3 regions of the Kitasatospora sp. NPDC058063 genome follow, and region 1 is predicted to be linked to each of the others. Evidence: predicted binding sites of a transcription regulator. Region 1 holds the regulator's gene; each other region holds the start of a gene.
The links. The regulator HrcA, encoded in region 1, represses chaperone genes, less so after heat shock. The targets are predictions, from matches to a motif close to TTNGCACTCNGNNNNNCNGAGTGCNAA.
Positions count from the first base shown of each region.

Region 2: the regulator HrcA is predicted to act here: its motif matches at 1,984-2,010, upstream of groL (chaperonin GroEL).
Region 3: the regulator HrcA is predicted to act here: its motif matches at 1,892-1,918, upstream of ACFVUY_RS31770 (FmdB family zinc ribbon protein).

Region 1 covers NZ_JBHVSD010000006.1:373,578-376,671, reverse strand. The annotation lists gene htpX (zinc metalloprotease HtpX) at 1-59, opposite strand, end outside; gene hrcA (heat-inducible transcriptional repressor HrcA) at 349-1,383, shown strand; gene dnaJ (molecular chaperone DnaJ) at 1,460-2,599, shown strand; gene ACFVUY_RS13430 (16S rRNA (uracil(1498)-N(3))-methyltransferase) at 2,675-3,094, shown strand, end outside.
Region 2 covers NZ_JBHVSD010000024.1:148,811-151,904, forward strand. The annotation lists gene ACFVUY_RS33405 (hypothetical protein) at 1-42, opposite strand, end outside; gene groL (chaperonin GroEL) at 207-1,829, opposite strand; gene ACFVUY_RS33415 (cold-shock protein) at 2,151-2,354, opposite strand; gene ACFVUY_RS33420 (MoaD/ThiS family protein) at 2,892-3,094, opposite strand, start outside.
Region 3 covers NZ_JBHVSD010000022.1:136,196-139,289, reverse strand. The annotation lists gene ACFVUY_RS31790 (sigma-70 family RNA polymerase sigma factor) at 1-9, shown strand, start outside; gene ACFVUY_RS31785 (hypothetical protein) at 220-441, shown strand; gene mscL (large conductance mechanosensitive channel protein MscL) at 477-896, opposite strand; gene ACFVUY_RS31775 (hypothetical protein) at 927-1,211, opposite strand; gene ACFVUY_RS31770 (FmdB family zinc ribbon protein) at 1,563-1,880, opposite strand; gene ACFVUY_RS31765 (MFS transporter) at 2,007-3,094, opposite strand, start outside.

The DNA of each region.
Region 1 (3,094 bases):
ATGCGGCCGGTCAGGCCGCGGTCGGGCGCGAAACGGGTGTGCTGGCCCGAGCTCGACATCGCTTGCTCCTCCGTTCGCCGTCGCTTTCGATGCTGCCACCCGGACGGCCTCCCGGCACCACCCCGGTGCCGGGAGGATCGAACCGCCGGGGCCCCGCGGGCCGTGTCCGGAACTGCGGGGAGGATCACGTCCCTCGGGCCGTTCCTGCCGTAGGACCCGGGCCTTACACTGGCAGGTACGGTTCTGGCACTCGTACGTTCAGAGTGCCAAGACCGGGGGCCTCCCGGAGCGGCCCGCAGCAGCGAGGGACACAGTCGGACAACGTGCGAAGACGGAGGTGCGTGCCCCATGGCCGGTGAGGTCCGCCAGCTGGACGAACGCAAGCTCGCCGTACTCCGCGCGATCGTGCAGGACTACGTGGGCACCGAGGAGCCGGTCGGCTCCAAGGCCCTGGTGGAACGGCACAACCTCGGGGTCTCGCCGGCGACCGTCCGCAACGACATGGCGGCGCTGGAGGAGGAGGGCTACATTCACCAGCCGCACACCAGTGCCGGCCGGATCCCGACCGACAAGGGGTACCGTCTCTTCGTCGACAAGCTCGCCGAGATCAAGCCGATGAGCGCCCCCGAGCGCCGGGCCATCCGGCACTTCCTGGACGGCGCGGTCGACCTGGACGACGTGGTCGCCCGCACCGTGCGGCTGCTCGCCCAGCTGACCAGGCAGGTCGCGGTGGTGCAGTACCCCTCGCTGACGCGCTCCACCGTCCGGCACATCGAGCTGGTGGCGCTGGCCCCGGCCAAGGTGATGCTGGTACTGATCACCAACACCGGCCGGGTCGAGCAGCGGATGGTCGACTGCCCGGGCTCGGTCGGCGAGACGGTGCTGGCGGACCTTCGGGCCCGGATCAACGCGAGAGCCGCCGGCCGGCGCCTCCCGGAGGTCCCGGGGCTGCTGGAGGAGCTGCCGGCGCTGTTCGAGCAGGCCGACCGGCCGACGGTCAGCACGGTCCTGGCGACCCTGTTCGAGACGCTCGCCGAGCAGAACGAGGAGCGGATCATGCTGGCCGGCACGGCCAACCTGACCCGCTTCGGGCACGACTTCCCGCTCACCATCCAGCCGGTGCTGGAGGCCCTGGAGGAGCAGGTCATCCTGCTCCGCCTCCTGGGTGAGACCGCGGACGCCGCGATGACGGTCCGGATCGGGCGGGAGAACGCCTATGAAGGGCTGAATTCCACGTCGATCGTTTCGGTCGGCTACGGTTCGGGCGACGAGAGCGTGGCGAAACTGGGTGTGATCGGTCCGACCCGGATGGACTACCCCGGCACAATGGGGGCGGTGCGAGCGGTGGCACGGTACGTGGGCCAGATCCTGGCCGAGTCCTAGCAAGGGCCACCGTTAAAATTTTTGACGGTGGCGTCCAGTCGCAGCACTACTACAGGCGGAACAAGCGGAGCATTTGGTGGCCACGGACTACTACGCGGTACTCGGCGTCCGACGGGATGCGGGGCAGGACGAGATCAAGAAGGCGTTCCGGCGCCTGGCACGCGAACTGCACCCGGACGTCAACCCGGACCCGAAGACGCAGGAGCGGTTCAAGGAGATCAACGCCGCCTACGAGGTGCTCTCCGACCCGCAGAAGCGTCAGGTCTACGACCTCGGCGGGGACCCGCTGTCCCCGGGCGGCGGCGGTGCCGGCGGCTTCGGCGCCGGCGCGGCGGGCTTCGGCTTCTCCGACATCATGGACGCCTTCTTCGGCGCCGCGGCCGGCCAGCGCGGCCCGCGCTCGCGCACCCGCCGCGGCCAGGACGCCATGATCCGGCTGGAGATCACCCTGGAGGAGGCCGCGTTCGGCACCACCAAGGAACTCCAGGTCGACACCGCCGTCACCTGCACCACCTGCAGTGGCGAGGGCGCGGCCCCCGGCACCTCGGCGCAGACCTGTGACATGTGCCGCGGCAAGGGCGAGGTCTCCCAGGTCACCCGGTCCTTCCTGGGCCAGGTCATGACCTCCCGCCCCTGCCCGCAGTGCCAGGGCTTCGGCACCGTCGTGCCGACCCCGTGCCCGGAGTGCGCCGGCGACGGCCGCGTGCGCGCCCGCCGCACCCTGACCGTCAAGATCCCGGCCGGCGTCGACAACGGCACCCGGATCCAGCTGGCCGGCGAGGGCGAGGTCGGCCCCGGCGGCGGCCCGGCCGGCGACCTGTACGTCGAGATCGCCGAGACCACCCACGCCATCTTCCAGCGGCGCGGGGACGACCTGCACTGCACCGTCACCATCCCGATGACGGCGGCCTCGCTCGGCACCCGGGTGCCGCTGCAGACCCTGGACGGCCTGGAGGACGTCGACATCCGGCCCGGCACCCAGTCCGGCCAGTCGATCCCGCTGCACGGCCGGGGCATCACCCACCTGCGCGGCGGCGGCCGGGGCGACCTGATAGTGCACGTCGAGGTGAAGACGCCCACCAAGCTCGACGCCGAGCAGGAGGAGCTGCTGCGCCGCCTCGCGGTGCTGCGCGGCGAGGAGCAGCCGTCCGGCCAGTTCGCGCCGGGCCAGCAGGGCCTGTTCTCCCGCCTGAAGGACGCCTTCAACGGCCGGTAGTCGTCCGCGGAGGGGTGCCGGGGGATCCCGGCACCCCTTTCGTGTTCCCGTCCCACTCCTGGAGGTACCCCCGTCATGACCGCGCCCGTCTTCGTCGTCGAGACCGAGCGGATCGCCGCCGCCGTGCCCGGGGCCGTGGTGCGCCTGGACGGCCCGGAGGGGCGGCACGCGGCCGCGGTGAAGCGGCTGGAGCCGGGCGAGGCGGTCACCCTGGCCGACGGGCTGGGACTCGGGGTGGACGGCACGGTCGCCGAGGTGCTCGGCAAGGACGCGATCGACGTGACGGTCGCCGCCGTGCGCCGGGAGCCGGAGCCCGCGCCGCGGATCGTGGTCGTCCAGGCGCTACCCAAGGGCGACCGCGGCGAGCTGGCCGTGGAGACGATGACCGAGGTCGGCGTGGACGTGGTGATCCCGTGGTCCGCCTCGCGCTGCATCACCCAGTGGAAGGGCGAGCGCGGCGCCAAGGCGCTCGCCAAGTGGCGGGCCACCGCCCGG
Region 2 (3,094 bases), on a different contig from region 1:
CCGCGCGTTGTGCAGGGCGGTCTCGATGTCGTCAGCAGCCATCCGTCCATTCTCCGTCGACACGTCCGGAACGCCGAAACGCCCGGAGCGCCCGGAGCGCCCGGAGCGCCGACACGTCCGAACGCCGAAACGCCGTGTGGGCGGCCCCCCGAAGGGAACCGCCCACACGGACGAGGTCCAACCGATCCGATCGAAAGCGATCAGGATCAGAAGTCCATGTCACCGCCCGGCATGCCGCCGCCGGCGGCCGCGGCGGCCTTCTCCGGCTTGTCGGCGATGACGGCCTCGGTGGTGAGGAACAGCGCCGCGATGGAGGCGGCGTTCTGCAGCGCGGAGCGGGTGACCTTGGCCGGGTCGATGATGCCCTCGGCGATCAGGTCGACGTAGGTGTTGGTGGCCGCGTTCAGGCCGTGACCGGCGGGGAGGTTGCGCACCTTCTCCACCACGACGCCACCCTCCAGGCCGGCGTTGGTCGCGATCTGCTTGATCGGGGCCTCCAGCGCGACCTTGACGATGTTGGCACCGGTGGCCTCGTCGCCGTCCAGCTCCAGCTTGTCGAAGGCGACACCGGCCTGCAGCAGGGCGACGCCACCACCGGCGACGATGCCCTCCTCGACGGCGGCCTTGGCGTTGCGGACGGCGTCCTCGATGCGGTGCTTGCGCTCCTTGAGCTCCACCTCGGTGGCCGCGCCGGCCTTGATGACGGCCACGCCGCCGGCCAGCTTGGCGAGGCGCTCCTGGAGCTTCTCGCGGTCGTAGTCCGAGTCGCTGTTCTCGATCTCGGCACGGATCTGGTTGACGCGGCCCGCGACCTGCTCGCTGTCGCCGCCACCGTCGACGATGGTGGTCTCGTCCTTGGTGATGACCACCTTGCGGGCGGTGCCCAGCAGGTCGATGCCGGCGTTCTCCAGCTTGAGGCCGACCTCCTCGGAGATGACGGTGCCACCGGTGAGGATGGCGATGTCGCCGAGCATGGCCTTGCGGCGGTCACCGAAGCCCGGGGCCTTGACGGCGACGGACTTGAAGGTGCCACGGATCTTGTTCACGACCAGGGTCGACAGGGCCTCGCCCTCGACGTCCTCGGCGATGATGACCAGCGGCTTGCCGCTCTGCATGACCTTCTCCAGCAGCGGGAGCAGGTCCTTGACCGAGCCGATCTTGGAGTTGGCGATGAGGATGTACGGGTCCTCGAACGTCGCCTCCATGCGCTCCAGGTCGGTGGCGAAGTAGGCGGAGATGTAGCCCTTGTCGAAGCGCATGCCCTCGGTGAGCTCGAGCTCCAGACCGAAGGTGTTGCTCTCCTCGACGGTGATGACGCCTTCCTTGCCGACCTTGTCCATGGCCTCGGCGATGAGCTCGCCGATCTGGGTGTCGGCGGCCGAGATGGAGGCGGTGGAGGCGATCTGCTCCTTGGTCTCCACGTCCTTGGCCTGGGCCAGCAGCTGGTCCGAGACGGCGGCGACGGCCTTCTCGATGCCGCGCTTCAGGGCCATCGGGTTGGCGCCGGCGGCGACGTTGCGCAGACCCTCGCGAACCAGGGCCTGGGCGAGCACGGTGGCGGTGGTGGTGCCGTCACCCGCGACGTCGTCCGTCTTCTTGGCGACCTCCTTGACGAGCTCCGCACCGATCTTCTCGTACGGGTCCTCGAGCTCGATCTCCTTGGCGATGGAGACACCGTCGTTGGTGATCGTGGGGGCGCCCCACTTCTTCTCCAGCACGACGTTGCGGCCCTTGGGGCCGAGCGTGACCTTCACCGCGTCGGCGAGCTGGTTCATGCCACGCTCAAGGCCGCGGCGAGCTTCCTCATCAAAGGCGATGATCTTGGCCATCAGAAGTGGTCCTCCGGGACACGGTCGACTGCTCGGACCAAGGGGTGCCCGCGACGGACGGCCCTGGTGCGCGGAGGTCCATTCCCTCCGCTCCCGGGGGCCTCACCGACCCGGTCCGCTGTCACTCTCACACTGTGAGTGCTAACGCCAATGATTAGCACTCCGGGTGGGCGAGTGCAAGCCCAATCGACAATCCGCGAGCCGCCGCCGGGGCCGCCCGGGAACGCCGACGGGCCCGTGCGACACGAGTCGCACGGGCCCGTCGAGAAGCGAGAGGTCACCAGCCGCAGGGCCGCGCCGAGCTCCTGGGGTCGGAAGGGGTCAGACCGCGGCGCGGACCATGTCCGCCTGCGGGCCCTTCTGTCCCTGAGAGATCTCGAACTCGACCCGCTGGCCCTCCTCGAGGGTGCGGTAGCCGTCCATCTGGATCGCGCTGTAGTGGACGAAGACGTCCGCACCACCGTCGACCGCGATGAAGCCGTAGCCCTTCTCCGCGTTGAACCACTTGACGGTGCCCTGAGCCATTCCGAACTCCCCTAGTGCTGTGCTGGCCCTTCACGCGCCCGCAGGTCGCGGGCCCGGGTTGGTTGAAGGCCGGCCCGGGGAACCCCCCCTGGGCGCAGCCGTGCACGCCGCAACCCTCCGTGCAGGACGCCAGGCGGCTTCCGGCGAGCGGGTGATTGCGTCGACCGCCGCTGAATGTATCCGGATCGACGCCCTCTGCAACAGGGCCAGCCACCGGTAATTCCGCCTCGATGTCAAGGGACAGGACGGGCCGAATCGGAATAATCTCGGCATTTCACGCCGGACATAGCGGACGAATTACTCAAATGTCCGCGGGAATTCTGACATCCGCCTGACATGTTTCACGGGCCGGTCCCGCCGGCCGGACGCCCCCGGGCCGAGCACTGCGGGGGCCGAAAGGGAAACCCTGTTCCCAACCGAGCCACACTCTACTCCGACTCGACCGGGAAATATTCCGGCCGGAATGCCAGCGGTCGCCCGCGCATACGGGAAACGGAATTCCGTACGCGCGGGCGACCGCGGGTTGGTCGCGAAGGCTCAGCAGCCGCCGGCCACCGCCGGGATGATCGAGATGCCGGCGCCGTCCTTGATCTCCGTCGCCAGGCCCTCGGCGAAACGCACGTCGTCGTCGTTCACGTAGACGTTCACGAAGCGGCGCAGCTTGCCGGTGTCGTCCAGGATGCGGGCCGAGATGCCCGGGTGGTTCTTCTCCAGGTCGGCGACGACCTCGGCCAGGGTGA
Region 3 (3,094 bases), on a different contig from region 1:
GCCGCCTGACAGGCCACCCGACAGGCTGCCCGGCAGTTCCACCTGGCAGGCCGCCCGACAGCCCGCCCGACGCTCCTGGCAGGTCGCCCGACGGACCGGCCGGGCCGATGGGCCGAGCCCTCACCCGGGCCCTGGCGCGGAGCGTTCCGCACCGGGGCCCGAGGCGTGCCGCAGGGCTCTTAGGCTGGAGGGGAGGGACGAGTGGACGGAGTGGACGGCGTGAGCGAGCAGGGGCAGGAAAAGGGCCAGGAGCAGGCCCGGGCGCAGGAGCCCCGGGAGGCTGCGGCCGCCAAGGCCCGGCTGGTCTTCCGGGACCCGTTGGACCAGCAGTCCAGCGACGACACCGATGCGGGCTGGGGTGCCCGCCCCGGGGCGGGGGAGGGTGGTGGACGGGGGCTGGACTGGTACCTGAGCCAGCGCCCGCCGCACCACGGGGGCTGAGGAACGGGGACCGGGCGCCGACCGGCACCCGTCGGTCAGCGCAGCGGCGCGACCAGCGCGTCGCGGATCTCGGTCAGCAGGGTGACCTCCTTGGCTTCGAGGTCCGCCGTCTTCTCGGCGAGGGTCTTGCGGTGGGCCGCCAGCTTGTTCATGGGCACGATCAGTACGAAGTAGACGACCGCCGCGGTGATCAGGAACTGGAGCGCGGCGCTGAGCACCGATCCCCACAGGATGAGGATTCCGGACGTGACCTCGCCGGTCGGGCTCACCTCGCAGGGCCCCTTGAGGCAGGAACTGTAGGACGCGAGGTCCTTCGTCCCGAAGACGCCGACGAGTGGATTGATCACGCCCTTGACGAAGGCGTTGACGATGTTGGTGAAAGCCGCGCCGATGACCACGGCCACGGCGAGGTCGATGACATTTCCACGCAGCAGGAATTCCTTGAAGCCCTTCATGCCGCCTCGAACGACGAAGTCGCCCCCCGGTTACGGGTGATCTTCCGCAGCCCCGGATTGACAACCCGTCCGGCCCAGCGCGCCCCCCTGGGGCGGCGGCAGACCGGCCCGCGCGGGCCCCAGCGCCAGCGCCGCCGCCACCGCGAGCAGCACCAGGACGGGCACCCCGGCCCGCCGTCGCACCGCACTGCGCCAGCGGTGCCACCCGCCGCACCCGCGCCGGATCGGCGGGAAGCCCGGCAGCTCCTGCCGGGGCGGTACGGCGGGCGCGGGCAGCGGGAGGGGCAGGGGCAGGGAGAAGTTCGCGGTCGTCATCGACGCACCTCCGGAGTGTCGGCGGCCCGGCCCCTCGCGGACCGGATGCCCACACGATGAGCGTTTCCGGCGAACTCGGACAGCACTTTCCCCAGGCCTGTGGAAAACCGGGCCCTGTGGACAACTTCGTTCACCCGCACGAGTTGCCCCGGCCCGTCCGGGATGACGGAAAGCCCACGGGGCCACAGCGGGGGAAGAACGGGGAAGGAGAGGAAAGAGGGGAAGGCGAGGGAGGCCGACGGCCGGAGCCGGCGGAAACGCGGAAAGGCCCGCCGTCCCCGCGTGGAAGCGGGGCCGACGGGCCTCTCCGAGGTCTGCGGGCCGTCCCGGGCCGATGGCCCGGCGCCGAGGTCAGCTCGCGGCCGGAGCCGGGCTGGACGACGACGAGGAGCCGGAGCTCGACGACGAGGACGAAGCCGAGGAGGACGTGGACGTGGCGGACGACGTCGAGGGGGTCGACGACGAACCGGCGCCCACCGTGCTGCTGGAGGACGAGCGGCTGTCGGTCCGGTAGAAGCCGGAGCCCTTGAACACGACGCCCACGGCCGAGAAGACCTTGCGGAGTCGTCCCTGGCAGTCGGGGCACGTGGTCAGCGCCTCGTCGGTGAACTTCTGCACCGCCTCCAGGCCGTTGCCGCACTCGGTGCACTGGTACTGGTACGTGGGCACTTGTCTTCCTCCTGGCACTCTCGCCTGATGAGTGCTAACGATGGTCAATGATGCGGCATTCCGCGGGATCAGTCCAGCGACTCCGGTGTGAGATGGGCCGGGCCCGGCCGCCGGACCGCCTCCCGCTCAGCCCTTGGCCGCGCCCACCAGCCGCCCGGCAGCGCCGTGCTCCGCCGGGACGTCGCCCGAACCCCGGGCCGGAGCGGTGCCCGCGACGGCCGCCCCGTGTCCCGGTGCCACCAGCAGGTGCCGCAGCGAGAGCAGCACGATCAGCCCCAGTCCGGCCCCGGCCACCGGCACCAGGAACCCGGTCGAGGGCCCGTGCCCGTCGATCAGCCGGCCCGCCGCCATCGAGCCGACGGCCAGCCCCAGCCCGATGGCGCCGGTCAGCCAGGTGAAGGCCTCCGTCTTGGCCCCGTCCGCGACCAGCGTCTCGACCAGGGTGTAGCCGCTGATCAGGGTCGGCGCGATGGCCAGTCCGCAGACCAGCCCGGCGGCGGTCAGCGCGACCAGGTTGGGCATCGCCCACAGCACCGAGCAGCCCAGCACCAGCAGCGCGTAGCTGATCAGCATCCGCTGCTGCACCGGCCGCCGCCAGGCGATCACGCCGTACAGCACGCCGGCCAGCATCGAGCCGCCGGCGAAGATCCCGTACACGGTGCCGCCGGCGTCGTGCTGTCCGACCGAGTCGGCGAAGGCGTTCACCGACACCTGCATGCCGCCGAACACCGCGCCGACCCCGAGGAAGGTCCCTGCCAGCAGGCGGACGCCGGGGGAGGCGAGCGCCGAGGCGCGCTTGGTGCCGGGCTGCGGCACGATCCGGGCCGGGGCGGTGCGCCGCTGGGCGGCGAAGGCCAGGCCGCCGACGAGGGTCAGCGCGGCCTCGGCGACCAGGGCGGTGGCCGGGTTGGCGAGGGCGGCGATGCCGGAGGCCAGGATCGGGCCGATCACGAAGGTGAACTCGTCCGTCACGGACTCGAAGGCGAAGGCGGTGCTCACCCGGGCCGCGGAGGCGTCGGAGGCGCCGTTCGCGGTGAACGTGGCCACCCAGCGGGCCCGGACCATCGCGCCGACCTGCGGAACGCTCGCACCGGCCGGGACGGCGGCCAGGAACAGGCTCCAGGCGGGCGCGTGGCCGAGCGCGAGCGCGATCAGCGCGCCGACCGAGGCCGCGTGCACCAGGACGGTCGGGACGAGCACCGCGGCCTGGCCGT